3 regions of the Kitasatospora sp. NPDC093679 genome follow, and region 2 is predicted to be linked to each of the others. Evidence: riboswitches for the same ligand, from Rfam matches in the RefSeq annotation. Region 2 holds a riboswitch; each other region holds the start of a gene.

Region 1 (9,764 bases), on a different contig from region 2:
CAGGCCCTCGGTCTCCTCGGCGTCCATCGCCCCCGTCTTCCCCCGTCGCCCTCTCGGCGCGGGGCCGCCACCGGGTGAACGTCGACTCCGGTGGCACCCCGTCGGCCGGGCGTGATCGCTGCCCGTGCGCACCGGCCCTGACCGACCGTCACCGGTGCGGCCGGGGCCGCACGGCGGGCCTGGTGTGCATGACAGGCGACCGTACCGCGCCGACCGCGGCCGGGTCGAACCGAATGCGTGCACGACTCGACTCGACCCGACCCCGACCCCGACCCCGACCCCGGCTCCGGCTCCGGCTCCGGCGGGCCCTAACGGAACATGCGGTCACCGGCGTTGGCCATGCGGTGGGTCGAGCCGTGGCGGTTCACCCAGTCGCGGACGAGGTTGACGGCGTTGGCGCACTGCCAGCTCCGGTCGTACTCGCGCACCCCGGTGAAGGCGCCGTAGCCCGCGATGATGCCGTCCACCCGCGCGTCGCCCAGCAGCTTGTCGACGTACCACGGGTCGTTGTAGGTGGTCGTCCAGGAGAGCGTGGCGGCGAGCTGTCCGGCGGCGCGGTCCGCGGCGCCCTTCTTCAGTTCCGCGCACGTGTTGTACGTGGCTTCGGTGCAGTTGCCGAACCCCTTGGCGATGTCGCTGTCGCCGTAGTCCATCACCCGGTGGCCGGCCGGGATCGCCGGGCCGGACCGGTCGAAGGCGGCGCGGACCCGGTCGCGGGTCCCGGTCGTCGTCATGCCCTCCAGCGGGCCGAGCCCGCCTTCGAGGCTCTTCCAGCCGCGGCCGCCGACGTCCGGGGTGCTGCCGCCGTGGTACTCGTAGAAGCCGTAGAGCACCTGGATGCCGGCGGCCGTCAGCCGCTGGGCCTTGTCGCGCAGTCCGGCGACGCTGCATCCGCGGTTCTGCTGCTCCCCGCAGTAGTCGGGGTCCTTGATGTCCAGCCAGACCAGGGCCAGCCGGCGCCCGGCGCCGGCGTCGGCGACGATCCGGTCGATCATGCTGTCAAAGCTCGGGCCCAGCCGGGCGTCGCCGGCCGAGGAGCAGTCGTGGTAGGCGCGCCATTCGTTCGGGTTCCACCAGGCGCAGACGTCGATCTCGATGCCGTTGGCGCTGTGGTCGAGTGCGGCGTCGACGCCGTCCAGGGTGTCGACCCGGTGCGCGACGGCGTAGATCGCGTGACGCTGGTCGGCCGCCGCGGCCGGGGTCGCCCCGACGGTGCCGGCGCCGACGGCTCCGCAGAGTGCGGCGGCGGTCAGCGCCGCCCACCTCCGCGGGCCGGCCCCCCTCCCGAGTCGAGTGATCATGAATAGCCCCCTATTCTTGTCCGCGCTCAGTCAGTCGACCTCACCGACTGCATGCTGACACGGGGCCCGGCGACGGGGAACCGGATCCGGCCACGCCACGACACCCCCGCACCCGCGGCCACGGCGCGGGGAGCGCCGCGGCCCGAAGCGCCGGGACCGGCCTCACAGCCTCCGGCTGCGCAGCACCCCGGTCAGCATCGGCAGGGTGAACTCGCCGCGGGCGGTCTCCGGTTCACCCGCGAGGAAGGCCCGGATCCGGCCCAGCGCGGCCTCCCGTTCCCGCTCCGGCATGACCAGCATCCCCGCGCGGGTCGCGAGCGAGGCGACCAGGGTGTCGGCCGTGCGGCGCTGCCCGTGCGGGAACGCGGCCTGCTCGGGCGACCCGAACCGGGCGGGTCCGCCGGCCTTCGGAAGGTGCACGGCGGCCGTTTCGGCACGCCGGGCGGCGGGCGTGTCACGGGGGCCGACGGCCGCGCTCCCTGCGGTCCGTGCCAGTCCGGCGACCCAGTCGACCCGGTCGTCCAGCAGGTTCCACAGGCCGGCCAGCACGCCGCCGGGTGCGAGGACCCTGGCGATCTCGGGGCCGGCGACGGCCATGTCGAACCAGTGCATGGCGTTGCCGGCCAGCACGGCGTCGACGGAGGCGTCCGGCAGCGGGATCGCCTCGGCGTTGCCCCGCAGGGCGCGGACGTCCGGCAGCGAGCGGCGCAGCTCCGCCAGCATCGCCGGGTCGGGCTCGACCGCGACGACCTCCGCGCCCAGCGCGAGCAGTCCCGCGGTCAGCTTGCCGGTACCGGCGCCGAGGTCGAGCACCCGCGGGCCGGGCGCGGGTTCGAGCGCCCAGCGCACGGCGGCCTGCGCGTAGTCGGGGCGGTGTTCGGCGTAGGCGGTCGCCGCGGCGCCGAACGACGAGGCGCGGAGTGAGCGTTCGTCCTGATTCACACGCCCACGCTAACTGACGGACGGTCAGCCGACCCGGCGGTACGCGAACCGGATGCCCGGACCGGCGGCCGGCCCGCGGGTGTTCCGCGGGCACGGCCCGGCGGGCCGGTCAGGGCTGGCGCAGGGCTTCGCCGAGCCGGCCGGCGGCCTCGACGACGGCCTGGGAGAGCCGGGCGCCGGGGTGCCGGGTGAGCCGCTCGATCGGCCCGGAGACGGAGACGGCCGCGACGACCCGGCCGGCCGGACCGCGCACGGGTGCGGAGACGGAGGCGACCCCGGCCTCGCGTTCGCCGATGGACTGGGCCCAGCCGCGGCGCCGTACGCCGCTGAGGGCGGTGGCGGTGAAACGGGCGCCCTGCAGGCCGCGGTGGAGGCGTTCGGGCTCCTCCCAGGCGAGCAGGATCTGCGCGGCGGAGCCGACCTTCATCGGGAGGGCGATGCCCACCGGCACGGTGTCCCGCAGGCCGGAGAGGCGTTCGGCGGCGGCCACGCAGATCCGGACCTCGCCCTGCCGGCGGTAGAGCTGGGCGCTCTCGCCGGTGAGGTCGCGCAGGTGGGCCAGGACCGGGCCGGCCGCGGACAGCAGGCGGTCCTCGCCGACGGCCGCCGAGAGCTCGGTGAGCCGGGGGCCGAGGGCGAACCGTCCCTGCAGGTCGCGGGCGACCAGGCGGTGCTGTTCCAGTGCGACGGCGAGCCGGTGTGCGGTGGGCCGCGCCAGGCCGGTGGCGGCCACGAGTCCGGCCAGGGTGGTGGGACCGGCCTCCAGGGTGCCGAGGATCGAGGTGACCTTGTCGAGCACGCCGACGCCGCTGGTGTTCTCCATGATGGGTACTCCGTCTCAGATCCCGTGAACGGCGGGGGCCCCGCCCACGGACGCTCCGCGCGGGAGCGGGGGTGGTCAGCGAGGACAGGCCGGAGAAGTCGGCCGAGTGGCTGCGCCGGGCACGGGACGGGTACGCGGAGAGACCGGGGCGGGAAGCGCCCGGGCGAAGGACAGCACAGAGAGCACCGTGTCTCCTCATCTTTCCCGCGCCACAGTGGCGGCAGGCCGGAGTTGGCACTGATCCCGGGCGGCGCGGCGCGTACTTCGGACGCCGGTTCGACCGGGGAGTTGCCGGGGCTTCGTAGGGCCGGTCCCTCCACCCCTCTGGATGATTCGCGAGGAACCATACAAGATTCCGCGGGCGGCCCGCCAAACCTCCCCCGTCCGCGCGCCCCGGTCCGTCGGCGGCCGAGCGGAGCGCATGGCCTTGCTGCAAATTGCAGAAACACCGCGCGTCCTGACGTGACGTGTCCTCAGGACGGCGGGATCGTCGGTCGCGCGACGCACCCACCGCCCCCGCGGGCCGGGATCGCCCGTCCCCACAGATCCTCAGGGGGAGCCAACCCAGCCGGACGAGGTTCGCATCGGTGTGCCGGTCGCGACGCACGTTGTCGTCGAGCTTCCGCCACCACCATTCGGCGTTGCGCTTCGGCGCGTGCAGGTGCTCGGGGCACGCGTGCCAGAAGCAGCCCTGCACGAACACCGCGGTACGCCAGGGCACGAAGGTGATGTCCGCCCTCCGGCGCCGCATGGTGGGGAGGGGAAGGTCCACCCGGTAGCGGAAGCCGAGTGCGTGCAGTGCCCGCCGGAGGGCGAGTTCGGGCGCGGTGTTCACACGGCGCTGGGCCCGCATCACCCGGCGGGCGTTGGCGTCCCTCGGTCGCGGGACCACCTGCCGGGCACCCGTCTCCTCCATGCCCCGATCAACTCCGGCCCGGCCCGGGTGGTCACTCCGACCCGTCGGCGACCCGGCCGGCCCGCGACCGTCGGAGGTGACGCCCTGCCGGAAATTGCTTGGACTGCATCGGGGCGGCCGCGGGAGACTGGGGCTTCTGCCCTTCCGTGCAAGGTTTTTGACGATTAGTCATACATCATTTCATTCGCCGGGAAGGGCGGTCGCTGGGCTTCCGCACGACGCAACGAGGTCGGGATGGGATCGTCCGAGACACCCCGAGGAGCACCGGGCAGGCGTTCGGTGCTCCTCGCACTCCGCTACTACGGACGGGAGCTGGCCCGGCTCCCGTACCTCACGGTGCCGGCCATGCTGCTGCCGGCGTTGGGCAACATCGGGATCGCCTACCTCGCGCCGCTGGCGGTGGCGAAGCTCGTCGGCAGGATCGCCTCCCCCGCCGGGGCCGGCTCCGGCTCGCTGCTCCCGTACGTCCTGGGCTTCGCCGGCGCCCTGCTGGCCGGGGAGGCGGTGTGGCGCGTCGGCCTGCACTGCCTGAACCGCCTCGACGCCCTCGGCATCGAGCACCTCTACGTGATCGGCATGGACGAGCTGTTCGCCAAGGACGCGGCGTTCTTCCACGACAACTTCGCCGGCTCGCTGACCAAGCGGGTGCTGAGCTTCGCCTCCCGCTTCGAGGACTTCGTCGACACGCTGACCTTCTCGGTCGTGGCCAGTTTCGTGCCGCTGGTCTTCGGCTCGGTGGTGCTGTGGCGCTACGAACCGCTCCTCGTGGTCGGGCTGCTGGTGATGATCGCGCTGACGGCGCTGTGCGCGGCCCCGCTCATCCGCCGCCGCCAGGCGCTGGTCAACGAGCGCGAGGAGGCGATCGCCCGGGTGTCCGGCCACGTCGCCGACAGCCTGATGAACATGGACACCGTCCGGGCGTTCGCGGCCGAACGGGGCGAGGCGGCCGAACACCGGTCCCGTGTCGCCGAGTCGCGCCGGCTCTCGCTGCGGTCCTGGGACTACGGCAACCTGCGCATCGACACCCTGGTCGCGCCGATGTCGGTGCTCACCAACGCCCTCGGCCTGCTGCTGGCGGTGACCCTCGGCGGAGGCCGGCACAACGTGGAGGCGGTGGTGATCGCCTTCACCTACTACAGCAACGCGACGCGGATCATGTTCGAGTTCAACCAGATCTACCGCCGGCTGGAGAGCTCGCTGACGGAGGCCGCACAGTTCACGGAGCTGCTGCTCACGCCGCCGACCGTGCTCGATCCCGCCGTGCCGGAACCGCTGCTGCGCCGGGGCGCGGAGGTCCGCTTCGAGCGGGTGCACTTCGCCCACGCGGGCGCGGACCCGATCTTCCGGGGCCTCGACCTCACGGTGCCGAGCGGGGCGAAGTTCGGACTGGTCGGCCGGTCCGGCGGCGGGAAGACCACCCTCACCCGGCTGCTGCTGCGGATGACGGACGTCGACGCCGGACGGATCCTGATCGGCGGCCAGGACATCACCCGGCTGCGCCAGGCCGACCTGCGCAGTCTGATCGCCTACGTGCCGCAGGACCCGGCGATGTTCCACCGGTCGCTGCGGGACAACATCGCGTTCGCCCGGCCGGGCGCCACCGACGCCGAGATCCGCCGCGCCGCGGAGGCCGCGCACGTCACGGAGTTCACCGACGCGCTGCCGCAGGGCTTCGGCACCATGGTGGGCGAGCGCGGCATCAAGTTGTCCGGCGGACAGCGGCAGCGGGTCGCCCTCGCCCGGGCGATCCTGCGCGACGCGCCGATCCTGCTGCTCGACGAGGCGACCAGCGCCCTGGACTCGGAGAGCGAACTCCTCGTCCAGGAGGCCCTGTGGCGGCTCATGGAGGGGCGGACGGCACTGGTGGTGGCGCACCGGCTGAGCACGGTCGCCACCATGGACCGGCTCGTCGTCCTGGACCGCGGACGGATCGTCGAAGACGGCACCCACGAGGAACTGCTCGCATCGGAGGGCACCTACGCGAAGCTCTGGCAGCACCAGTCGGGCGGCTTCCTCGACGACACCCCGGACCGTGCCGATCCTGCCCGTGCCGATCCTGCCCGTGCCGACCTGCACTGACGCCGGCCGCGGCGCTCTCCGCGCATCCGGGGCGACGTGGCCGGGGCCGGCCGTACCGGCAGTCGGTCGCCGACGCCGCGGACCCGGGCGAAATGCCGCAGCCGCGGTCCGGCGACGGCGACCATGGGGGCGTACGCGTTCTCCGGCCGCTGCGGAGGTGCCCAGGTGACTGGCATGACGAGGCTGGTCACCGTGTCGCTGCGCGGGTACCGGCGGGCATGGCTGGGCCGGGACGTGCTCGCCGGGGTGGCGCTGTCGGCGGTCGCGATCCCCGAGGTCATGGGGTACACCTCGATCGCCGGCATGCCCATCGTCACCGGCCTGTACACGCTGGTCCTGCCGGCGGTCGCCTTCGCCCTGCTGGGCTCGTCGAAGCTGCTGGTCGTCGGCGCGGACTCCGCCACCGCGGCGATCCTCTCCGCCGGGCTGCTCGGGCTCGGGGTGGACGGTCTCGTCCCGGGGTCGCCGCAGTGGGTGGGGCTGGCGGGGCTGGTCGCCCTGCTGTCGGGCGTGATCCTCGCCGCCGCGCGGCTGCTGCGGCTCGGCTTCCTCGCCGACTTCCTGTCCGCGGCCGTCCTGATCGGGTTCCTGACGGGTGTCGGTGTCCAGGTGTCGACGGCTCAGATCCCCGAGCTGCTCGGCATCCCCGGGGGCCGTGGCAACTGGTTCCAGCAGCAGTGGTCCTGGATGTCCCGCCTGGACGAGGTCTCCTGGCGCACCGCCGCCTTCGGCGCCGCCACCGTCGTGATCATCGTGGTCTTCAAGCGCCTCCTGCCCCGGTTCCCCGGTTCCGTCGTGGCGGTGGTGGTGCTGATCGCCGTGTCAGCGGCGACGGACGCCCCGGGCCACGGGGTCGCCGTCGTCGGCGCCGTCGAGGGCGGACTCCCACCGCTCGGCCTGCCGTCCGGGCTGTCCCCCGGCGACGTGTCCGCGGTCTTCTCCGTCGCGGTCTCCTGCTTCGTCCTGATCCTGGCCCAGAGCGCGGCCACGGCCCACGGTTACGCGACCCGCCACGGCGACCGCGTCGACGTCGACCGCGACCTGGTCGGCCTGTCGGTCGCCAACATCGCCGCCGGGCTGAGCGGGACCTTCGTCGTCAACGGCTCCCCGACGAAGACGGAGATCCTCGACCAGCAGCGCGGCCGGACCCAGGTCGCCAACCTCACCATGGCGCTCCTGTCGCTCCTGGTCGCACTGGTCTTCACCGATCTGCTGGCCGACATGCCGCTCGCGACGCTGGCCGGGATCGTGTTCCTGGTGGGCCTCGACCTGATCGACGTGCGCGGTCTGCGGCGGATCCGCAGCCGGCGCCGCAACGAGTTCGTCGTGGCCGTCGCCACCGCCCTCGCGGTGTTCTGCATCGGTGTCGAGCAGGGCGTGCTGCTGGCCCTCGCGCTGTCCCTGTTCGAGGTGATCCGGCGGGAGTACCGGCCCAAGGACTTCGTCGTCGGCGTCACCGGCGAGGGCGTGCCCACCTACACGGTCGCCGGGCCGGGGGTCGAGAGTGCGCCCGGTCTGATCGTCTTCCGCTTCAACGCGGAGCTCTTCTACGCGAACGCGAGCCGCTTCGCCGACCAGGTCAGGGCGCTCGTCGACGGCGCGCCCCATCCGGTGCGCTGGCTGGTGCTCGACGCCGCGGGCATCGCCGACGTCGACTACTCCGCCGGGGTCCGCCTGCACAGCCTGCTCGACTTCCTCGCCACGCGCGGCGTCACCTTCGTCCTCGCGCGGCCCGACGCGGCCCTGGTGGACACCCTGAAGGTCTACGAGGTGTGGCAGCGGATCCCGCCGGAGAACGTCTTCGGCAACCTGATCGACGCCGTCCGCGCGTATCCGGGCGGCCGGTCCCCCGGTTCCCCGCCCGAGGAGCCCCCGGCCGGGTGAGCCCCGGCCCGGTCCTCGCGCACTCCCGGCCCTGGCCACGGGGATCGGGAGCGTACGGCGTCAGCGGGGCCGTGCGGTACGGGTGAAGGCGCGGCGCGGGCGCTCGGCGGGACGCCGCGGCGGGGGACGAACTGCCCGCGAGGGCCGTCGCACTGCCGTGGCCGACTCTGCGGGCGACCTCCTCCACCGGCAGCCCGGTGGTCTCCAGCAGTTCCCCGGCACGGGCGAGGCGTTGGTCCAGCAGTCAGGGGTGCGGGGTGCTTCCGGTCGCCGCGGTGAAGCGCCGGGCTCTCACCACTCGGGGCGGGAAGTCGCGGGGAGCAGCCGGGGACGTGCGCGGGACTACGACCCGTCTCACCCCGGGTCGTGACGTCGCGCCATCACCGCCACCTCTCGGTCGGACGCGCGCACCGGCACTATGACGCGCCTCACAGGGAGTCGTGACGCTGCGTCATTCGCGCTGTTCGCCGTGGACATGTCCAACTTCCGTGGCCGGATTCGTCAGTAAGCCGTCATTGCCGCCACTCCCCGGCCGGCCACAGGCTGTAACGGTGTCTCAGCGACGAGTTGTTGTGGTGGTCTACCCGGGTGCCCAGGCCCTCGACATCACGGGCCCGATCGAGGTGTTCGACACCGCCAACCGGCGGCGTCCCGGAGAGGAGGGCGAGTACCGGATCGAGATCGTCTCGCCCCGTGCGCCGCGGGTGCGGACCAGCACGGGCATCGTGATCGAGGCCGAGCCGCTCGGGACGGGCGAGGGCCCGATCGACACGCTGGTCGTGCCGGGCGGCTGGAGCCTCCCCGAGGCACTGGCCGACCGGGAGCTGGTGTCCTGGATCGGACGGGCGGCCGGGCGCTCGCGACGGGTGGTGTCCGTCTGCGGTGGCGCCTTCCTGCTCGCCGAGGCGGGTCTGCTCGACGGCCGGAGGGCCACCACCCACTGGGCGTTCTGCGACGAGCTGGCCCGACGCTACCCGGAGGTGGCCGTCGACCCGGATCCGATCTTCGTCTGGGACGGCACCTACGCGACCTCGGCCGGCGTGGCCAGCGGGATCGACCTGGCCCTCGCCCTGGTCGAGGCCGATCACGGCGCCTCCTTCGCGCTGGAGGTGGCCCGTTTCCTGGTGCTGTTCTTCAAACGGAACGGCGGCCAGTCGCAGTTCAGCACGATCCTGGAGGCCCAGCTGGCCGACCGTCCGCCGATCCGGGCCGCGCAGGAGTGGATCCTGGAGAACCTCGAACAGCCGCTGCCCGTACCCGAGGTGGCCCGGCGCGCCAACATGAGCGTACGCAACTTCGCCCGGGTGTTCCGGCGCGAGGTCGGCACTCCGCCGGGCCAGTACATCGAGCGGATGCGCATCGCCCGGGCCCGGAAACTGCTGGAGTCCACCGAACTACCGGTCGGCCAGATCGCCCGCCGTTGCGGATTCGCCTCCGCCGAAACCTTCTTCCGTTCCTTCGGCCGGACGCTGGAGCTCACTCCGAACGAGTACCGCCGGCGGTTCCAGGCCCTCGCGCCGGCCGGTCTGGTCCTCGGTACCGGCCCGGCAGACAGGAGTGCCACCCCGTGACCACCGACATCCGGGAGACGACCCCGCCGACGGGCCCCACCGGCATCCGGGCGACCCCGTCCGGGGACACCGCAGCCGCGACCGCCGGGGTCCGCGTCGTGGACCACCTGGCGGCCGCTCTGGCCGAGGACGGAGTCCGGCAGGTGTTCGGCATCGGCGGCGCGAACATCGAGGACCTGTACGACGCCCTGCACCGCCTCGGGGGCCGCCCGCACACCGTCGTCGCGAAGCACGAGTTCTCGGCCGTC
Region 2 (9,764 bases):
ATCCTCGGGAGGATCAGAAGTCCATGTCACCGCCCGGCATGCCGCCGCCGGCGGCCGCGGAGGCCTTCTCCGGCTTGTCGGCGATGACGGCCTCGGTGGTGAGGAAGAGCGCCGCGATGGAGGCGGCGTTCTGCAGCGCGGAGCGGGTGACCTTGGCCGGGTCGATGATGCCCGCGGCGATGAGGTCGACGTACTCGTTGCTGGCGGCGTTCAGGCCGTGGCCGGCGGGGAGGTTGCGCACCTTCTCCACCACGACGCCGCCCTCGAGGCCGGCGTTGGTCGCGATCTGCTTGATCGGGGCCTCGAGCGCCACGCGGACGATGTTGGCACCGGTGGCCTCGTCGCCCTCCAGCTCCAGCTTGTCGAAGGCGACACCGGCCTGCAGCAGCGCGACGCCACCACCGGCGACGATGCCCTCCTCGACGGCGGCCTTCGCGTTGCGGACGGCGTCCTCGATGCGGTGCTTGCGCTCCTTGAGCTCCACCTCGGTGGCCGCGCCGGCCTTGATGACGGCCACGCCGCCGGCCAGCTTGGCGAGGCGCTCCTGGAGCTTCTCGCGGTCGTAGTCCGAGTCGCTGTTCTCGATCTCGGCGCGGATCTGGTTCACGCGACCGGCAACCTGCTCGCTGTCGCCGCCACCGTCGACGATGGTGGTCTCGTCCTTGGTGATGACCACCTTGCGGGCGGTGCCCAGCAGGTCGAGGCCCGCGTTCTCCAGCTTGAGGCCGACCTCCTCGGAGATGACCGTGCCGCCGGTGAGGATGGCGATGTCGCCGAGCATGGCCTTGCGGCGGTCGCCGAAGCCCGGGGCCTTGACGGCGACGGACTTGAAGGTGCCGCGGATCTTGTTCACGACCAGGGTCGACAGGGCCTCGCCCTCGACGTCCTCGGCGATGATGACGAGCGGCTTGCCGCTCTGCATGACCTTCTCGAGCAGCGGGAGGAGGTCCTTGACCGAGGAGATCTTGGAGTTGGCGATGAGGATGTACGGGTCCTCGAAGCTGGTCTCCATGCGCTCCAGGTCGGTGGCGAAGTACGCGGAGATGTAGCCCTTGTCGAAGCGCATGCCCTCGGTGAGCTCGAGCTCCAGGCCGAAGGTGTTGCTCTCCTCGACGGTGATGACGCCTTCCTTGCCGACCTTGTCCATCGCCTCGGCGATGAGCTCGCCGATCTGGGTGTCGGCGGCCGAGATGGAGGCGGTGGAGGCGATCTGCTCCTTGGTCTCCACGTCCTTGGCCTGGGCGAGCAGCTGGTCGGAGACGGCCGTGACGGCCTTCTCGATGCCGCGCTTCAGGGCCATCGGGTTGGCGCCGGCGGCGACGTTGCGCAGACCCTCGCGGACGAGCGCCTGGGCGAGCACGGTGGCGGTGGTGGTGCCGTCACCCGCGACGTCGTCGGTCTTCTTGGCGACCTCCTTGACGAGCTCCGCGCCGATCTTCTCGTACGGGTCCTCGAGCTCGATCTCCTTGGCGATGGAGACACCGTCGTTGGTGATCGTGGGGGCGCCCCACTTCTTCTCAAGGACGACGTTGCGGCCCTTGGGGCCGAGCGTGACCTTGACGGCGTCGGCAAGCTGGTTCATGCCGCGCTCAAGGCCGCGGCGAGCTTCCTCATCAAAAGCGATGATCTTGGCCATCTGAAGTGGTCCTCCGGGACACGGTCGACTGCTCGGACCAGAGGTGCCCGCGACGGACGGCCCTGTGAGCGGGGGTCCTTTCCCCTACCGCTCGCCGGGGCCTCACCGACCCGGTCCGCTTGTCACTCTCAAGCTGTGAGTGCTAACGCCAATGATTAGCACTCGCCGGTGGCGAGTGCAAGCCCGTTCGCCGTGTCCCGTGGCGCGGCCGCACCGGTTCCGGACACGGCACAGGCCCGTACGACGTGTCGTACGGGCCTGTCGCGAAGAATCGCCGACCAGCTCGTGACGAGCCGAGGGCTCCGCAGGTTTCGAAGGTCAGCCCGCGGCGGCACGAACCATGTCCGCCTGCGGCCCCTTCTGCCCCTGGGAGATCTCGAACTCGACCCGCTGGCCCTCTTCGAGGGTGCGGTAGCCGTCCATCTGGATCGCGCTGTAGTGGACGAACACGTCCGCACCACCGTCGACCGCGATGAAGCCGTAGCCCTTCTCCGCGTTGAACCACTTGACGGTGCCCTGAGCCATTCCGAACTCCCCTTGTGCTGTGCTGGCCATTCACGGGTCCGCAGTCTTTGCGGGCCCAGGTCCGGTGGGCCTGCCCGAGGGAACCCCCCCTGGGCACGGCCCTGCACGCCGCAGACCACCGCCCGAGGCCCTTCCCGAGCCCGGCGGACGGGTGAATGCGTCGACCGCGGCTGAATGTATCCGGACAGGAGCCCTGTGCAACAGGCCCAACTTCGGGGAAATCGGCAGCCATGACAAGGGATATGACGGGATGAAAGCCGCAGATCTCGGCATTTCACGCCGGACATAACGGGCAGAAAACGACATATAGCCGCATGAATTCTGACACTTGCCTGACAGGTTCGTCCCCGTGCCGTCCGTGGCCCGTCTCAGCGGGCGGACGTCCCCGCGACCGGTTCCGGAGCCTTGCGCACACGATCCGACCGGCCGGGCCGGGGCGTGCAATTCCGGGTATTGGCGCTGATCAGGGCGGGCGGCGCGGAGGGGAGTACTGCCACCGCCCCGAACTCTACTCCCCGTCAGGCGGTCGAATTGCACCCGGCACGGCGAGAGCCGCCGCCGGGACCGGAACGCGATTTTCCGGTCCCGGCGGCGGCTCTCCGCGGGAAGAATGCGGGGCTCAGCAGCCGCCGGCCACCGCGGGGATGATCGACACCGTGGCGCCGTCCTTGATCGCGGTCTCCAGGCCCTCGGCGAAGCGGACGTCGTCGTCGTTCACGTAGACGTTCACGAACCGACGGAGCTTGCCGGCGTCGTCCAGGATGCGCGCGGAGATGCCGGTGTGGTTCTGCTCCAGGTCCGCGACGACGGCGGCCAGGGTGTCGCCCTCGGCGGTGACCTCGGCCGCACCGCCGGTGTAGGTGCGCAGGATGGTCGGGATGCGGACGGTGGCGCTCATGGGTGCTCCTTGGCGGAAGGGGTGGGCTGCTCAGGCGAGGCCGGCGGCGCGGAAGGACTCCAGCGTCGGGCGGATGGTGGCGGTCAGTCCGGCGTCGGCGACCGCGTCGAGGGTCTTCAGGCCGTCACCGGTGTTGATGGCGACGGTCTCCTTCGACGGGTCCAACTGCCCGGTCTCGACCAGCTTCTTGAGGACGCCGACGGTCACGCCGCCCGCGGTCTCCGCGAAGATGCCCTCGGTGCGCGCCAGCAGCTTGATGGCGGCCACCACCTCGGCGTCGGTGACGTCCTCGACCGCGCCGCCGGTGCGGCGGGCGATGTCGAGCACGTACGGGCCGTCGGCCGGGTTGCCGATCGCCAGCGACTTGGCGATGGTGTTCGGCTTCACCGGCCGGATCACGTCGTGGCCGGCCTTGAAGGCGGCGGACACCGGGGAGCAGCCCTCGGCCTGGGCGCCGAAGACCTTGTACGGCCGGTCCTCGACCAGGCCGAGCTTGATCAGCTCCTGCAGGCCCTTGTCGATCTTGGTGAGCTGGGAGCCCGAGGCGATCGGGATCACGATCTGCTCCGGCAGCCGCCAGCCGAGCTGCTCGCAGATCTCGTAGGCCAGCGTCTTGGAGCCCTCGCCGTAGTACGGGCGGAGGTTGACGTTGACGAAGCCCCAGCCCTCGCCGGCCGGGTCGCCGATCAGCTCGGAGCAGAAGCGGTTCACGTCGTCGTAGTTGCCGTCGATGCCGACCAGGGCGCCGCCGTACACACCGGCCATGACGATCTTGCCCTGCTCCAGGTCGTGCGGGATGAACACGCAGGACTTGAACCCGGCCCGGGCCGCGGCGGCACCGACCGCGCCGGCCAGGTTGCCGGTGGAGGAGCAGGAGAGCGTGGTGAAGTCGAAGGCGCGGGCGGCCTCGATCGCACAGGCCACCACGCGGTCCTTGAAGGAGTGCGTGGGGTTGCCGGAGTCGTCCTTGACGTGCAGCTGGGCGGTGAAGCCGAGCTCGCGGCCCAGGTTGTCCGCCTTGACCAGCGGGGTCCAGCCGGGGTTGAGGTTGGGCTTGCCGGCCACGTCGGCGGGCACCGGCAGCAGCGGGGCGTAGCGCCAGATGCTGGCCGGGCCGGCCTCGATGCGCTTGCGGAGCTCCGCGGCGTCGTAGCCGCCGAAGTCGTAGGCGATCTCCAGCGGGCCGAAGCACTCCAGGCACGCGAAGCTCGGGCCGAGCGGGAAGCGGGTGCCGCACTCGCGACAGGAAAGCGCTGCGGCCGGACCGAGGTCGACGGTGGCAGCGGATGCAGGGGTAGCGGTAGCCATGGTGGCGGAGGCCTCTCTCCTCATCTTCCCCGCGGCGCGGTTGCGCCACAGGCCGGAATTGGCACCTGTCCCGCGGGGGGCCTGCGACCGCCGCTGCGAGAAGGTTGCCGGGACGTCGACGGGCCGTTCCCTCAGTCCCTCTGGATGAGCTCTGTGAAGTTGTGTGTTGTTCGCTGCGGTGACCCCGGCGTGCGAAGGCTCGACCGCAGTACGAAGACTGTATCCGAAGGCCCCGGCGCCGAGAGGCGGCGTCCGATCCGCGAGATGGAAGTTACGAGGAGCGAGACCGTGACCGAGCAGCCCCGTCCCGACGTCCTCCCCGAGGTCGCGTCCTGGCTGCGTCGCCGCTCCTGGGCGGCGGCGGACTACCCGGTGGAGCGGCTGCTCGTCGCCAAGCGGGCGGCGGGGAGCGCCGGAACGGTCAGCGTGGTGCTGCCCGCCCTCGACGAGGAACCCACCGTCGGGGAGATCGTCACCACCGTCCGCCGCGAGTTGATGGAACGTCACCCGCTGGTCGACGAGCTGGTGGTGGTGGACTCCGGCTCGGTCGACCGGACGGCCGAGACCGCCCGGTCGGCGGGCGCCCGGGTGGTCCACCGGGACGACATCCTGCCCCGGCTGCCGGCCGCCCCCGGCAAGGGCGAGGTGCTCTGGCGGTCGCTGCTGGCGACCTCCGGCGCGATCGTCTGCTTCGTCGACGCCGACCTGCGCGAGTTCGACCCGGCCTTCGTCACCGGGATCGTCGGTCCGCTGCTCACCGACCCCGCGCTGCAGCTGGTCAAGGCGATGTACGACCGGCCGCTGGAGACCGCGGGCGCGGTGGTGCCGGCCGGCGGCGGGCGGGTCACCGAGCTCGTCGCCCGACCGCTGATCAACCTGCACTGGCCGCAGCTGTCCGGCTTCGTCCAACCGCTCGGCGGCGAGTACGCGGCCCGCCGCACCCTGTTGGAACGGCTGCCCTTCCCGACCGGGTACGGGGTGGAGCTCGGCCTGCTGGTGGACGCCCTGGAGGAGGTCGGGCTGGACGCGCTGGCCCAGGTCGACGTGGGTGTCCGGCACCACCGCCACCAGGACGGCCAGGCCCTCGGGCGGATGGCCGCCACGATCTACCGGACGGCCCTGGAACGGCTCGACCGCACCCACCGGCTGAAGGCCGGCGAGGACCTCGTGCACCCGCTGCTCACCCAGTTCAGCCGCGACCCGGGCACCCGGGGCTTCACCGCCCACACCCACGAGGTGACCGCGCTGGAGCGCCCGCCGATGCGCACGGTGCCGGAGTACACCGCGCGCTGAGCGGGGCCCGCGGGGCCGCCGAATGGTTTGCCGGACCGGTCGCGCGGCAAGCTAGGGGATATGGCCGATCTCGCGTTCGAACGTACGCAGCAGTCCGGCGCCGCCCCCGTTCTGGTGGCCTCGAACCGCGGCCCGGTGTCCTTCAGCAGCGGGGACGACGGCGCGCTCACCCTGAAGAGAGGCGGCGGCGGCCTGGTGTCCGGGCTCTCCGCGATCGACGACCCCTCGGCGGTCTGGGTCTGCGCCGCCCTCGGCGACGCCGACCGGACGGCCGCCCGGCAGGCGCCGGACGGCCGGCTCGACCTCGCCGGCCACGACGTCGGCGGACAGGCCGTCCGGATGCTGGACATCGAGCCCGGCACCTTCGCCCGCGCCTACAACGGCATCGCCAACTCCACCCTGTGGTTCGTCCACCACCTGCTGTACGACACCCCGGTCTCGCCGGTCTTCGACGACCGGTTCCGCCGCGAGTGGGAGTCCTACACCGCGTACAACACCGCCTTCGCCGAGGCGCTCGCCGCCGAGGCCGCACCGGGCGCCGCCGTGCTGGTGCAGGACTACCACCTCTCGCTCGCCCCGGCGCTGCTCCGCACGCTCCGCCCGGACCTGCGGATCGGGCACTTCTCGCACACCCCGTGGGCCCCGCCCGAGTACTACCGGCTGCTGCCCGACGACGTCGCCGCCGAGGTGCTCACCGGCATCCTCGGGGCCGACCGGGCCGGCTTCCTCACCGAACGCTGGGCGCTCGCCTTCGCCGACTGCTGCGAGGCCGTGCTCGGCGCCGAGGTGGACCGCGCGGCCCGCACCGTCACCCACGCCGGGCGCACCACCCGGCTCGGCGTGCACGGGCTCGGCGCCGACGCCGACTTCCTGCGCGAACGCGCGCACCGGCCGGACGTGGACGCCCGGCTGGCCGCCCTCCGCGAGGCGGTGGGCGACCGGAGGACGATCGTGCGGGTCGACCGCACCGAGCTCAGCAAGAACATCGTCCGCGGGCTGCTCGCCTACCGGCACCTGTTGCGCAGCCGCCCCGAGTGGCTGGACCGGGTGGTGCACATCGCCTTCGCCTACCCGTCCCGGCACGACCTGCCCGAGTACCGGGAGTACACCGCGGCGGTGCAGCGGATCGCCCGCGAGATCAACGACGAGTTCGCCACCCCCGACTGGCAGCCGCTGATCCTGCACGTCAACGACGACTTCCCGCGGTCGCTGGCCGCCTACCGGCTGGCCGACGTCGCCCTGGTCAACCCGATCCGGGACGGCATGAACCTGGTCGCCAAGGAGGTCCCGGTGGTCTCCGACGCGGGCTGCGCGCTGGTGCTGTCCCGGGAGGCCGGTGCCTTCGCCGAGCTCGCCGAGGACTCGATCACCGTCAACCCGTACGACGTGATCGCCACCGCGGAGGCGCTCCACCGGGGGCTGACCATGCCCGCGGAGGAACGCACCGACCGCACCAAGCGGCTCGCCGCCGCGGCCACCGCCCTGCCCCCGCAGCAGTGGTTCCTCGACCAGCTCAACGCCCTCGGCTGAACCCCGTGAGGGGCGCGGGGAACCGCGCGGTCCGGGATCAAGCACCACGACGGTACGGGCCGAGCCCTGACCCGCACGGTCGCCCCGTCCCGATCGCGCGGTCCCCGCGCCCCTCCGGGGTTCAGCCCAGTTCCGCGGCGAGGGCCGCGAGCAGGTCGACCAGGCCGGCCGGGCCCGGGACGACCAGGTCCGCCCGGTCGGCGAGCTCCCGCACGGGGGCCTCCCCGGTGGTCGGCCCGCTGCACACCAGCAGGCCGGGCAGGCCCTCGCCGCGGCGCTTCTCGACGGCGGCGAAGGCCGCGAGGTCGCCCAGGTCGTCGCCGGCGTAGAGCACCGTGCGGGCCGCGTGCTCGGCGAGGAACCCCTCCAGGGCGGCGCCCTTGTCGACGCCGGGCGGCCGCAGTTCCAGGACGAACCGGCCGGGTTCGACGACCAGTCCGTGCGCGGCCGCGAACGCGGCCAGCGGGGTGCGCAGCCGGTCCATCGCGGGCTGCGGTTCGGCGGTGCGGCGGGTGTGCACGGCGAGGGCGCGGCCCTTGTCCTCCGTCCAGGTGCCCTCGGGGGCGCCTTCGCGGGCCAGCAGGGCGGGCAGCTCGGCGCGGGCCGCGGCCACGCCGGCCGGCGGCTCGGGGGCGGTGAGCGCCCCGGTGTGCGCGTCCCAGCGCTCGGCGCCGTACTGCCCGAGGACGGTCAGGTGCTCCAGTCCGGGGACGCCGTCGAAGCCGCCGTAGGCCACCGCGTCGGCGGCGGGCCGGCCGGTGACCACGGCGACGGCGCCGACCCGGGGTGCGAGCGCGGAGAGCACGGCGGCGGCCCGGGGGTGGGCGCGGGCGGCGGTGGGGTCGGCGACGATCGGTGCCAGGGTGCCGTCGAAGTCGAGGGCCACCACGGCCTCGCCGGGTGCGGCCAGCAGCGCCGCCAGGCCGTCCCGCCCGGCGGCCGTGCTCGGAGTGAACTGCTCAGGAATGCCCATGTCCGGGACGGTACCCAGGCTCGGGCGCCGGACACCGTCAGCGTTCGGCGCGCCGCCGTTCGCGGATCCGGCGCAGCCGGTTGACCAGCACCGGGTCGGCGGCCAGCGCCGCCGGGTTGTCCAGCAGGGCGTTGAGCAGCTGGTAGTAGCGGGTCGCGGAGATGTCGAGCTCGGCGCGGATCGCCCGTTCCTTGGCGCCGGCCGTGCGCCAGGGCCGGGCTTCCAGGGCGAGCACCGCGCGGTCCCGCTCGGTCAGGGCGGCCATCGTCCACCTCCTCTTACGAGGTGTCATTCTGCCCGCCCGGTGCGACACACTCTGCCCGCCCGGCCGTCGGCCCGGCCCGGCTAGCGTCGGTCCATGACCTTCGCACTGCACGTCCCCGACGCCGAGCTCGAACCCGAGCCGCTCGAACCCGACCGGATCGTCGCCGGCACGCCCGAGGTGACCGGGAAGGTGCTGTGGTCCTCGCCGGACGGCCGGCAGCTGCGCGGCCTGTGGCAGATCACGCCGGGCACGGTGACCGACACCGAGGCGGACGAGCTGTTCGTGGTGGTGAGCGGCCGGGCGACGATCGAGGTCGAGGGCGGCCCCGTCCTGGAGGTGGGCCCGGGCGACGCGGCCGTGCTGCGCGCGGGCGACCGCACCACCTGGACGGTGCACGAGACGCTCCGCAAGGCGTACGCGATCACCCTGCCCTGAGGTCGGCTCCGGCCGGGGCCGCGGCCGGCCCTCAGCGCCGGCTGCGGCCCGCCTCGGCGGCCGCGGCGGCCTGCAGGGCGGCGAGCGCGTCGTTGCCGTCGCGCTTCACCGCGGCGCCGACCTGCTGCTTGACCAGGCCGCTGACCTTGTCCCAGGACGGGTCGCCGTAGGGGTAGAAGTTGGCGGTCGGCAGGGCGTTGAGGAATTCGGCGAGGTCCCGGTGGCGGCCGCTGCCGGTCATCGCGGTGCGGGTCTCCTGGGTGACGGGCAGCAGGTTGTACTGCTCGTCGAAGGCGAGCTGGTTGTCGGTGCGGTAGAGGAACCCGAGGAACTTCTTGAGCTCGGTGCGGTGGCCGTTGGCCTTGAAGGCCATCATCCAGTCGGCGACGCCGAAGGTGGCGGGCTTGACGGTGGCGTCCTTGCGCGGGATCGCCGCCGTACCGTAGTCGATCTTCGCGGCAACGGCCTTGGCGACCAGTCCGGGGTGGCCGTTGAGCATCGCGACCTTGCCGGCGGCGAAGTCGTTGAAGGCGGTCTTGCGGTCGGTCGCGGCCGGGTCGGCGTAGGTGAGGTGCTTCTCGACCAGGTTGGTGCGCAGCCAGGCGAAGGTGGCCCTGTTCTGCGGGGAGTCGAAGGTGTAGTTGCCGGCGTTGTCGGCGAGGCCGCCGCCCCCGCCCATGGCCCAGATCATGGATTCGGCCTGGGCCTCCTCGGGTCCGAGCGGCAGCGCGTACGGGGTGACGCCGGGCACCTTGGCCTTGATCAGTTCGGCGTCGCGGCGGAGTTCGTCCCAGGTGGTGGGCGGGGCGGTGATGCCGGCCTTGGCGAAAACGGTCTTGTTGTAGAAGAAGACCCGGGTCGAGGCCACGAACGGGATGCCGTACTGGCTGCCGAGCACCTG
Region 3 (9,764 bases), on a different contig from region 2:
TGGGCCCGGCGGTGCCGGGCGTGGCCTACCTGGTGCACGTGATCGGCTTCAGCGCGGGGTGGCTGCTCGCGCGCCCGGTGCGGCCCCGGACAGGGCAGACGCGCCGCCTGACGGCGGATACGCTGGGCGGAACCCCACACACAGGAGCCGAAGAGTGATCACCGCGATCGTCCTCATCAAGACCAGCGTCGACCGGATCCCCGAGATCGCCGAGGCGATCGCCGCGATCGAGGGCGTCAGCGAGGTCTACTCGGTGACCGGCAGCTACGACCTGGTGGCGATGGTCCGCGTCCGGCAGCACGAGGACCTCGCCGAGGTGATCCCCGGTCAGGTCAACAAGGTCCCGGGCGTCGAGCACACCGAGACCCAGATCGCCTTCCGCACCTACTCCCAGCACGACCTGGAAGCCGCCTTCGCCCTCGGCCTCGACGAGTAGGTGCACCCCGGGGGCGCGCACCCCGAACGCCTCAGGCCGCGCGGTCGGTGTCCGCGACGCAGCGGCCGCCCTCGTTGCGGTAGGACCAGCGGGCGCCGTCGGTGACCAGCTCGCGGACGGCGGCCAGGAAGCGGTCCACGTGCTCCTCCGGGGTGCCCGCGCCGAAGCTGACCCGGATCGCGTTGAGGCTCCGCTCCCCCGGCAGCGACGGCTCCGGCGCACCGCACGCGGACGGCGCCGCCTCCTCCCCGCCGAGCAGCGTCCGCACCAGCGGGTGCGCGCAGAACAGGCCGTCGCGGACGCCGATGCCGTACTCGGCGGAGAGCGCCGCCGAGAAGTGCGAGCTGTTCCAGCCGCGGACGACGAAGGAGAGCACGCCCACCCGGGCGGACCGCTCACCGAACAGGTTGAGCACCCTGACCTCGGGGATCCCGGCCAGCCCGGCGGTGAGCCGCTCGACGAGCGCCTGCTCGCGGGCCTCCAGGGCGTCGAACCCGGCCTCGGTGAGCGCCCGGCAGGCGGAGGCGATGGCGTAGGCGCCGATCACGTTGGGCGAGCCGGCCTCGTGGCGGGCCGGGCCGGTGTGCCACTCGACGGCCACCGAGCCGTCGGCCTCCCGGGCGACGGTGCGGCTGGCGCCGCCGCCCGCCAGGTAGGGCTCGGCGGCGTCGAGCCAGTCGCTGCGGCCGGCGAGCACCCCGGCGCCGAACGGCGCGTAGAGCTTGTGGCCGGAGAACGCGACCCAGTCGACGTCGAGTTCACGGACCGACAGGCGGTGGTGCGGGGCGAGCTGGGCGGCGTCCAGCACCACCCGGGCGCCGTGCCGGTGGGCGGTCTCGGTGAGTTCGGCGATCGGCCACAGTTCGCCGGTGACGTTGGAGGCGCCGGTGACGCACAGCAGGCGCGGGCCGTCCGGGGAGCCGGCGGCGAGGGCGGCGTCCAAGGCGGCGACGGCCTCGGCGTGCGAGCGCGGGGCGCGCAGGTACTCGACCGTCAGACCGGCGTGGCGCCAGGGCAGCAGGGAGGCGTGGTGCTCGGTCTCGAAGGCGAACACCCGGGTGCCGGCGGGGAGGGCCCCGGCGAGCAGGTTGAGCGAGTCGGTGGTGGCGCGGGTGAACACCACCTGGTCGCCCTCGCGCAGGTCGAGGAAGTCGGCGACGGTGCGGCGGCTCTGTTCGAACAGGTCGGTGGAGAGCTGCGAGAGGTAGCCGGCGCCGCGGTGGACGCTGCCGTAGTAGGGGGCGTAGGCGGCGACGTCGTCCCAGACCCGCTGCAGGGCGGGGGCGCTGGCGGCGTAGTCGAGTGCGGCGTAGCCGACCTTCTCACCGGTGGCGAGCGGCACCTGGACGTCGTGGCCGAGGACGGCGAGCGGGGCGCAGAGGTCGGTGGAAAGCGACATGAGGATGCACTCCTTCACGGGGTGGGGACCCCGGGGAGGCATCGCCGGAAGTCCGCGCTTGCCACGCGGACGGTTCGCCGCACGGCCCGGTCCTCACCCAGGGCACCCCGCCACGGACGGAGGGTTGCCGGACAGCAAGCTGGGGCTTGACGCTGCCACTCATGACCTGCGCAGGACTTTAGGTGACCGCTGTGCGACGGGTCAAGCACGACGGGGCGCGCGGGGGACCGGCCCTCGGCCGGATGCTCCCGCGCGCCCCGTGCGGCTCGCCGGCGGCCCGCTACTTGTTCGTCGCCTCGGCCCAGCGCTTGAGCGTCGCCTCCGCCGCGCCGGAGTCGACGGCCGCGGCCGCCCGCTCGATCCCGGCGGCGAGCTGCTCGGCGAGCGGTGCGTCGGTGAGGTCGAGCACCGCCAGCGCGGCGGCCGTGTTGAGCAGGACGGCGTCCCGCACCGGGCCGCGCTCACCGGCGAACAGCCGCCGTGCGACGGCCGCGTTGTGCTCGGCGTCGGCCCCGCGGAGGGCCTCGATCCCGGCCAGTTCGATCCCGACGTCCCGCGGGTCGAAGTCCGTCTCGGTGACGGTGCCGTCCTTGACGATCCACACGTGCGAGGTGGTGCAGACGGTCAGTTCGTCCAGGCCGTCGTCGCCGCGGAAGACCAGTGCGGTGGCGCCGCGCCGGGCGAAGACGCCGGCGATCAGTCCGGCGAGCCGGGTGTCGAAGCAGCCGACGGCGTGCGAGGTGACCCGGGCCGGGTTGGTCAGCGGGCCGAGGATGTTGAAGGCGGTCGGCACGCCGAGCCCGGCCCGCGCGGTCGCCGCGTGCCGCATCGCGGGGTGGAACTTCGCCGCGAAGCAGAAGGTCAGGCCGACCTCCTCGGCCACCTCGGCGACCCGCCGGGCGCCGAGGTCGAGGCTGATGCCGAGCTTCTGCAGCACGTCGGAGGAGCCGGACGCGGAGGAGGAGGCCCGGTTGCCGTGCTTGACGACCTTGGCGCCGGCCGCGGCCGCGACGATCGCCGACATGGTGGAGATGTTGACGGTCTTCGCGCGGTCGCCGCCGGTGCCGACGATGTCCACGGCCGGGCCGGGGATGTGCAGCGGCTCGGCGTGCGCGTACATCGCGTCGACCAGGCCGGCGATCTCCTCGACCGTCTCGCCCTTGGCGCGCAGCGCGACCATGAAGCCGGCGACCTGCACGGGTGAGGCCTCGCCGCTCATGATCTGGTCCATCGCCCAGGCGGTGTCCGCCTCCGCGAGGTCCTCGCCGCGCAACAGTGCCGTCAGGACGTCGGGCCAGGTGCGGACCACCTGCACGGGGTCCTTGCCGCCGTTCGCAGGGTTCACGTTCACCATGGCCGACTCCAGCTCTCATCGGTAGTGCGCCGATACAAGGGACGGAGTCAGCCTAGCGAGCGGCGGCGGGCGGCCGTGCCGATCCCGCCGCCCCTTCTCTCCTGATGAGACGGGTGGTGCCGCAGGCCCGGTCAGCGGTGGGCGGGCGTCCGCTTGGCGATCCGGGCGCGGAGCAGGGTGGCGGCGGCCTCGGCGAGGGCGACCGGGTCGACCGGCTGCGCGATGGCGGCGTCGGCGCGGCTCCAGGCGGCGAGCCAGGAGTCCTGCGGCCGGCCGATCAGGACGAGCACCGGCGGGCAGCCGTAGATCTCGTCCTTGAGCTGGCGGGTGAGGCCGAGGCCGCCGGCGGGGACGGCCTCGCCGTCCAGCACGCAGAGGTCCACGCCGCCGCGCTCCAGGGCGCGGAGCACCGCCGGGGTGGTGGCGCACTCCAGGTACTCGACGGCGGGCAGGTCCGCGGCGGGCCGGCGGCCCAGGGCCAGGGTGACCTGCTCGCGGGTGTTGCGGTCGTCGCTGTAGACGAGAACGGTGAGCGTCTCGTCGGTCGTGTGCGCCATGGGCCCTGCTCCCGGGTGCTCGTCCTCTTAATATGTGCCGCTCCGAACGGCCCAGTGTGACCCGGACCACGTTCACCTCCGGATGCTACTCCGGCGGGGCCCTCCCGGTGAGTCCCTGACGCGATCTCCCTCAAGCCGCCGCGCCCGAATCTCACCCGCGCGGGGTACTCCGCCTCACCCACCCCGAACAACCGTCAGAAAACGGACACCCGGGCGGAGCAGCGCCGGACGTCCGCGCAGGCCAGCGCCAGGGGGGCATACCGCACGCACCGGACACTCCGAGGAGCACCCCCCGGCGTGAAGACGGAATAAGGGACCGACATAATGTCCGTCGTGGCGACAGCAACAGCAACAGAAACCGGACACGCGCACGGAGCGGTCAACAGGCCGAACCTGGTCAGCGTCGGAACCATCGTCTGGCTGAGCTCCGAGCTGATGTTCTTCGCGGCCCTGTTCGCGATGTACTTCACGCTCCGCTCGGTCATGGGATCGGAGTTCTGGACGGAGAAGGCGGACGCCCTCAACGTGCCGTTCTCCTCGGTGAACACCACGATCCTGGTGCTCTCCTCCCTCACCTGTCAGCTCGGCGTGTTCGCCGCCGAGCGCGGTGACGTGAAGAAGCTCCGCTCGTGGTTCACGATCACCTTCGTGATGGGCGCGATCTTCATCGGCGGCCAGATCTTCGAGTACACCGAGCTGGTCAAGGTGGACGGCCTGTCGCTGTCCTCCGACCCGTACGGCACGGTGTTCTACCTGACCACCGGCTTCCACGGCCTGCACGTGACGGGTGGTCTGATCGCCTTCCTGCTGGTCCTGGGGCGGACGTACGCCGCCAGGCGGTTCACGCACGAGCAGGCCACCGCCGCGATCGTGGTGTCGTACTACTGGCACTTCGTCGACGTCGTGTGGATCGGCCTGTTCGCGACCATCTACCTGATCAAGTAAAGGCTGATCAGGTCGCTGGCCGCCGGCCGGAGAGCACCCGCCCCGCGCGGGAGCCCCGCCGACCAGTCCGCCCCGACCCGGGTACCGGCCCCGAGCAGACCGGTCCCACGGGCGCAGCCACCCAGCCGACCAGATCCTGACACCGGGGTTAATCCGTGAAAAAGCTCTCCGCACGACGGCGCCACCCACTGGCGGCGCTGGTCGTCCTACTTCTCGCCCTGGCGGCCACCGGGGGGCTGTACGCCGCGTTCGCGCCCGCCGAGAAGGCGCAGGCCGACACCTCCGCGCAGTCGCTCGCCATCGAAGAGGGCAAGAAGCTCTTCGCCGTGGGCTGCTCCTCCTGCCACGGCCTCGACGGCCAGGGCAGCTCCGACGGCCCGAGCCTGGTGGGCGTGGGCTCCGCCGCGGTCGACTTCCAGGTCGGCACCGGCCGCATGCCGGCCCAGCAGAGCGGCGCCCAGGTGCCCTCCAAGAAGGTCGTCTACTCCCAGGCGCAGATCGACCAGCTGGCCGCCTACGTGGCCTCGCTCGGCCCCGGCCCGGTCGCTCCGACCAAGGAGCAGTACACCTCCACCGACCCGAACGACGTGGCCAAGGGCGGCGAGCTCTTCCGGACCAACTGCGCCCAGTGCCACAACTTCGCGGGCAAGGGTGGCGCCCTGACGAAGGGCAAGTACGCCCCGACGCTGGAGAACACCTCCCCGAAGCACATCTACGAGGCCATGCAGACCGGCCCGCAGAACATGCCGTCGTTCCCCGACACCACCATGCCGGAGGAGCAGAAGAAGCAGATCGTGGCCTTCGTCAGCCACACCAACGACGAGCCCAGCCCCGGTGGCCTGTCCCTGGGCAGCCTCGGTCCGGTGACCGAGGGCCTGTTCGGCTGGATCTTCGCCCTCGGTGCGCTCATCGTGACCGCGATCTGGGTCGCCGCCCACACCACCAAGGCCAAGAAGTCATGAGCCACGAGATGTCTGACGAGAAGCTGCCGGAGTCGCACGGCTCCGAAGGGCACGAGGTCGCCGTTCACGGCGACCCGTTCGCCGACCCCGGTCTGCCGGCCCACGAGCCGCGCCGGACCGACATCGACGAGCGCGCCGCCAAGCGCGCGGAGCGGCAGGTCTCCCTGCTGTTCATCGTCTCGATGCTCGCCACCGTGGGCTTCATCGCCTCGTACGTGGCCATCGACATCGACAAGATCGTCTACATCTTCCCGCTGGGCCACGTCAGCGCGCTGAACTTCGCGCTCGGCATGACCCTCGGTGTGGCGCTCTTCTGCATCGGCGCGGGCGCCGTCCACTGGGCGCGCACCCTGATGTCGGACCACGAGATCCCGGCCGACCGTCACCCGATCGAGGCCGACGACGAGCTGCGTGCCGACGTCATCGAGCAGTTCAGGACGGGCGCCGCGGAGTCCGGCTTCGGCCGCCGCAAGATGCTCCGCAACACCCTGATCGGCTCGATGGCCCTGGTGCCGCTGTCCGGCGTGGTGCTGCTGCGCGACCTGGGCCCGCTGCCCGAGGACAAGCTGGCGCACACCGGCTGGGAGGTGGCCACCCCGACCAAGCCCCTCAAGCTGATCAACATGAACACCAACGAGCCGATGAAGCCCGAGGACATCGTCACCGGCTCGCTGACCTTCGCCAAGCCCGAGGGACTGGAGGAGGACCAGGAGTTCTTCCAGGAGCAGATCGCCAAGGACGCCCTGATGATCATCCGGATCGCTCCGGAGGACCTGAAGGACCAGAAGTCCGCGGACCTCGGCTTCGAGGGCATCCTGGCCTACTCGAAGATCTGCACCCACGTCGGCTGCCCGATCAGCCTCTACGAGCAGCAGACCCACCACGCGCTCTGCCCCTGCCACCAGTCGACCTTCGACCTGGCGGACGGCGCGCGCGTCATCTTCGGCCCGGCCGGCCACCCGCTGCCGCAGCTGAAGATCACCACTGACGAGAAGGGCTTCCTGGTCGCCACCGGCGACTTCCAGGAGCCCGTCGGCCCGAGCTACTGGGAGCGGCCGTGAGCACCGCGAACAGCGCCAACTCCGGCGCATCCAAGCCGGCCAGCACCCGTGCCAAGCCTGCGAACAAGTTCGAGGCGGCCGCTGACTGGACGGACGGACGGCTGGGTATCTACACCCTCGCCAAGTCCAACCTGCGCAAGATCTTCCCGGACCACTGGTCCTTCATGCTGGGCGAGATCTGCCTCTACACCTTCATCATCATCATCCTGACCGGCGTCTACCTGACGCTGTTCTTCAAGCCGAGCATGGCCGAGACCGTCTACCACGGTTCGTACGCCCCGCTCAACGGCATCCGGATGTCCGAGGCGTACGCCTCGACCATGGACATCAGCTTCGAGGTGCGCGGCGGTCTGCTGATCCGCCAGATCCACCACTGGGCGGCGATCGTCTTCGTCGCCGCGATGCTGGTGCACATGATGCGCGTCTTCTTCACCGGCGCGTTCCGCAAGCCGCGCGAGATCAACTGGCTCTTCGGCGCCGGTCTGCTCTTCCTCGGCATGTTCGACGGCTTCATGGGCTACTCGCTCCCGGACGACCTGCTGTCCGGTACCGGTATCCGCTTCATGGAGGGCGCGATCCTGGCGGTGCCGCTGGTCGGCACGTACCTGCAGTTCTTCCTGTACGGCGGTCAGTTCCCCGGCACCGACATCGTGCCGCGGTTCTTCACCATCCACGTGCTGCTGATCCCGGGCATCATGCTGGGCCTGCTGGTGGCCCACCTGATCCTGGTCTTCTACCACAAGCACACCCAGTTCGCGGGCCCCGGCCGCACCGAGAAGAACGTCGTCGGCATGCCGCTGATGCCGGTCTACATGGCCAAGGCCGGTGGCTTCTTCTTCCTGGTGTTCGGCGTCATCGCGGCCGCCTCGGCGATCGCGACCGTCAACCCGATCTGGGCGTACGGCCCGTACCGCCCCGACCAGGTGTCCACCGACGCCCAGCCGGACTGGTACATGGGCTTCTCCGAGGGCCTGATCCGCGTCATGCCGGGCTGGGAGATCCGCGCCTGGGGCCACACCCTGAACCTGGGCGTGTTCATCCCGCTGATGGTCTTCCCGCTGGTCCTGATGGCCATCTGGGTCTACCCGTTCATCGAGGCCTGGGTCACCGGCGACAAGCGCGAGCACCACATCGCCGACCGCCCGCGCAACGCCCCGGTCCGCACCGGCTTCGGCGCGGCCTGGATCAGCCTGTACGTGCTGCTGCTCATCGGCGGTGGCAACGACCTGCTGGCGACGCACCTGCACCTGTCGATCAACTCGATCACCTACTTCGTCCGTGTCGGCTTCTTCGTCGTCCCGGTGCTGACCTTCTTCATCACCAAGCGGTGGTGCCTGGGTCTGCAGCGCCGCGACAAGGACAAGGTGCTGCACGGCCGCGAGAGCGGCATCATCAAGCGCCTGCCGCACGGTGAGTTCGTCGAGATCCACGAGCAGCTGCCGCAGGACAAGCTGTACAAGCTCACCGCGCACGAGCAGCCGCAGCCGCTGGAGCTCCCGGCCGAGGTCGACGAGAACGGCGTGGCCCGCAAGGCCGGCCGGATCGCGAAGACCCGCGCCAAGCTCTCCGAGGCCTTCTACGGCGAGGGCGGCCAGATCGCCAAGCCGACCGCCGAGGAGCACCACGAGATCACCAGCGGCCACGGCCACCACTGATCCCGTAGAGATCGCCACAGCCCGAGGGCCCCTGCCGAACCGGCAGGGGCCCTCGGCCTTTCCGCACCCGGGGCGGACCCGGGCCGGCCCTCCCGGGCCCTGTCACAATGGGCCCGTGCAGCTGACCATCGATCACACCGCCGCCACTCCCCCGTACGAGCAGGTGCGGAGCCAGATCGCGGAGCGCGCCCGCAGCGGCGAGCTGCCCGTGGGCCTGAAGCTCCCCACCGTCCGGGCGCTGGCCGAGGAGCTGGGGCTGGCGGCGAACACCGTCGCCCGCGCCTACCGCGAGCTGGAGGCCGACGGGGTGGTGGAGACCCACGGCCGGCGCGGCACCACGATCGCCGCCACCGGGGACAGCGCCCACCGGCTGGCCGCCGCCGCGGCCGCCGAGTTCGCGGAGCGGGTGCACCGCCTGGGCCTCGGCCGCGACGAGGCCCTGGCGGCCGCTCACACGGCCCTGCAGGCGGTCTACCGCGACTGAGGCCCAGGGGGGTGTCAGGGCTGGGGCTGCATGTCCCCGGAGGCCTGGACGGCCGTGTCGGCGCTGCCCGCGGTGGAGACCCGGGCACCCGTCGCCGAGTGCTTCACGTAGTCCGTCCAGCTGATGTTCCAGTCGCCGTAACCGTTGCCGAACGGCTCCATCTCGTGGCCGAGGCTGTTGACGACCTGGACGATGTCGCCGACCCGGGTGTTGTCGAAGAACCACTTGGCGTTCTCCGTGCTCATCCCGGTGCAGCCGTGGCTGACGTTGGCCTTGCCCTGGGAGCCGACCGACCAGGGGGCGGCGTGCACGTACTCGCCGCTCCAGGTCACCCGGGTGGCCCATTCCACCTGCAGGTCGTAGGAGTCGGCGCTGCCTGCGGCGATGCCGATGGTCTCGCCGCTCATCCGGACGCTGGCCTCCTGGCCGAGGACCACCTTGATGCCGTTGCGGGTGTCGAAACCCGGCTTGCCGGTGGTGACCGGGATCGTGCGGACCACCTCGCCGTTGCGGCGGTACGTCAGCTCGTGGGTGGCGGCGTCCACGACGGCCTCCACGCGGTCCCCGGTGCGGAAGGAGAGGCTGCTGGGCTCGCCGCCGTACAGGCCGTCGGACACCGCGGCGCCGGTGAGGTCGAAGGAGAGCTTCACCGTGGCGTTGGCCGGCCAGTACTGCTCGGGGCGGAAGTGCAGGTTGCTGTCGTCCACCCAGTACCAGGCGCCGGTCACGGCGGGCTGGGAGGTGACGGTGAGGCCCTGTTCGACCTCGCGGCGGGCCGCCGGGTCCTTGACCGGGGCGGAGAGCTTCACCGTGAGCGGCTGGCCGACGCCGTAGACGCCGCTGCCGGAGGAGTCCGGGCCGAGCTGGGCGGTGAGCAGGTTCTGCGCGGCGAGCGTGCTGAACGCCGTGGT

Evidence for each region. A riboswitch is a leader RNA that binds a small molecule or an ion and turns the genes downstream of it on or off. The one in region 2 is predicted to bind S-adenosylmethionine.
Region 1: another riboswitch for S-adenosylmethionine. It lies ahead of AB0O09_RS02535 (IclR family transcriptional regulator); the one in region 2 lies ahead of thrC (threonine synthase).
Region 3: another riboswitch for S-adenosylmethionine. It lies ahead of AB0O09_RS29300 (aminotransferase class V-fold PLP-dependent enzyme); the one in region 2 lies ahead of thrC (threonine synthase).

The regions. Positions count from the first base shown of each region.
Region 1 is NZ_JBFBDW010000002.1:96,223-105,986, reverse strand. Features, by position in the region: gene AB0O09_RS02550 (protein kinase) at 1-27, opposite strand, end outside; gene AB0O09_RS02545 (phospholipase) at 309-1,301, opposite strand; gene AB0O09_RS02540 (class I SAM-dependent methyltransferase) at 1,464-2,243, opposite strand; gene AB0O09_RS02535 (IclR family transcriptional regulator) at 2,353-3,066, opposite strand; SAM riboswitch class I at 3,259-3,401, opposite strand; partial or broken gene AB0O09_RS02530 (very short patch repair endonuclease) at 3,800-3,919, opposite strand; gene AB0O09_RS02525 (ABC transporter ATP-binding protein) at 4,217-6,061, shown strand; gene AB0O09_RS02520 (SulP family inorganic anion transporter) at 6,236-7,945, shown strand; gene AB0O09_RS02515 (GlxA family transcriptional regulator) at 8,497-9,516, shown strand; gene AB0O09_RS02510 (thiamine pyrophosphate-binding protein) at 9,513-9,764, shown strand, end outside.
Region 2 is NZ_JBFBDW010000007.1:68,827-78,590, reverse strand. Features, by position in the region: gene groL (chaperonin GroEL) at 14-1,636, opposite strand; gene AB0O09_RS08625 (cold-shock protein) at 1,955-2,161, opposite strand; gene AB0O09_RS08620 (MoaD/ThiS family protein) at 2,781-3,059, opposite strand; gene thrC (threonine synthase) at 3,090-4,367, opposite strand; SAM riboswitch class I at 4,385-4,518, opposite strand; gene AB0O09_RS08610 (glucosyl-3-phosphoglycerate synthase) at 4,656-5,660, shown strand; gene AB0O09_RS08605 (trehalose-6-phosphate synthase) at 5,721-7,190, shown strand; gene otsB (trehalose-phosphatase) at 7,312-8,163, opposite strand; gene AB0O09_RS08595 (DUF3263 domain-containing protein) at 8,201-8,428, opposite strand; gene AB0O09_RS08590 (cupin domain-containing protein) at 8,522-8,863, shown strand; gene AB0O09_RS08585 (extracellular solute-binding protein) at 8,895-9,764, opposite strand, start outside.
Region 3 is NZ_JBFBDW010000046.1:31,240-41,003, forward strand. Features, by position in the region: gene AB0O09_RS29290 (rhomboid family intramembrane serine protease) at 1-158, shown strand, start outside; gene AB0O09_RS29295 (Lrp/AsnC ligand binding domain-containing protein) at 155-436, shown strand; gene AB0O09_RS29300 (aminotransferase class V-fold PLP-dependent enzyme) at 468-1,835, opposite strand; SAM riboswitch class IV at 1,885-2,002, opposite strand; gene trpD (anthranilate phosphoribosyltransferase) at 2,116-3,189, opposite strand; gene AB0O09_RS29310 (hypothetical protein) at 3,321-3,746, opposite strand; gene AB0O09_RS29315 (heme-copper oxidase subunit III) at 4,071-4,691, shown strand; gene AB0O09_RS29320 (c-type cytochrome) at 4,847-5,653, shown strand; gene AB0O09_RS29325 (Rieske 2Fe-2S domain-containing protein) at 5,662-6,714, shown strand; gene AB0O09_RS29330 (cytochrome bc complex cytochrome b subunit) at 6,711-8,369, shown strand; gene AB0O09_RS29335 (GntR family transcriptional regulator) at 8,485-8,853, shown strand; gene AB0O09_RS29340 (Ig-like domain-containing protein) at 8,868-9,764, opposite strand, start outside.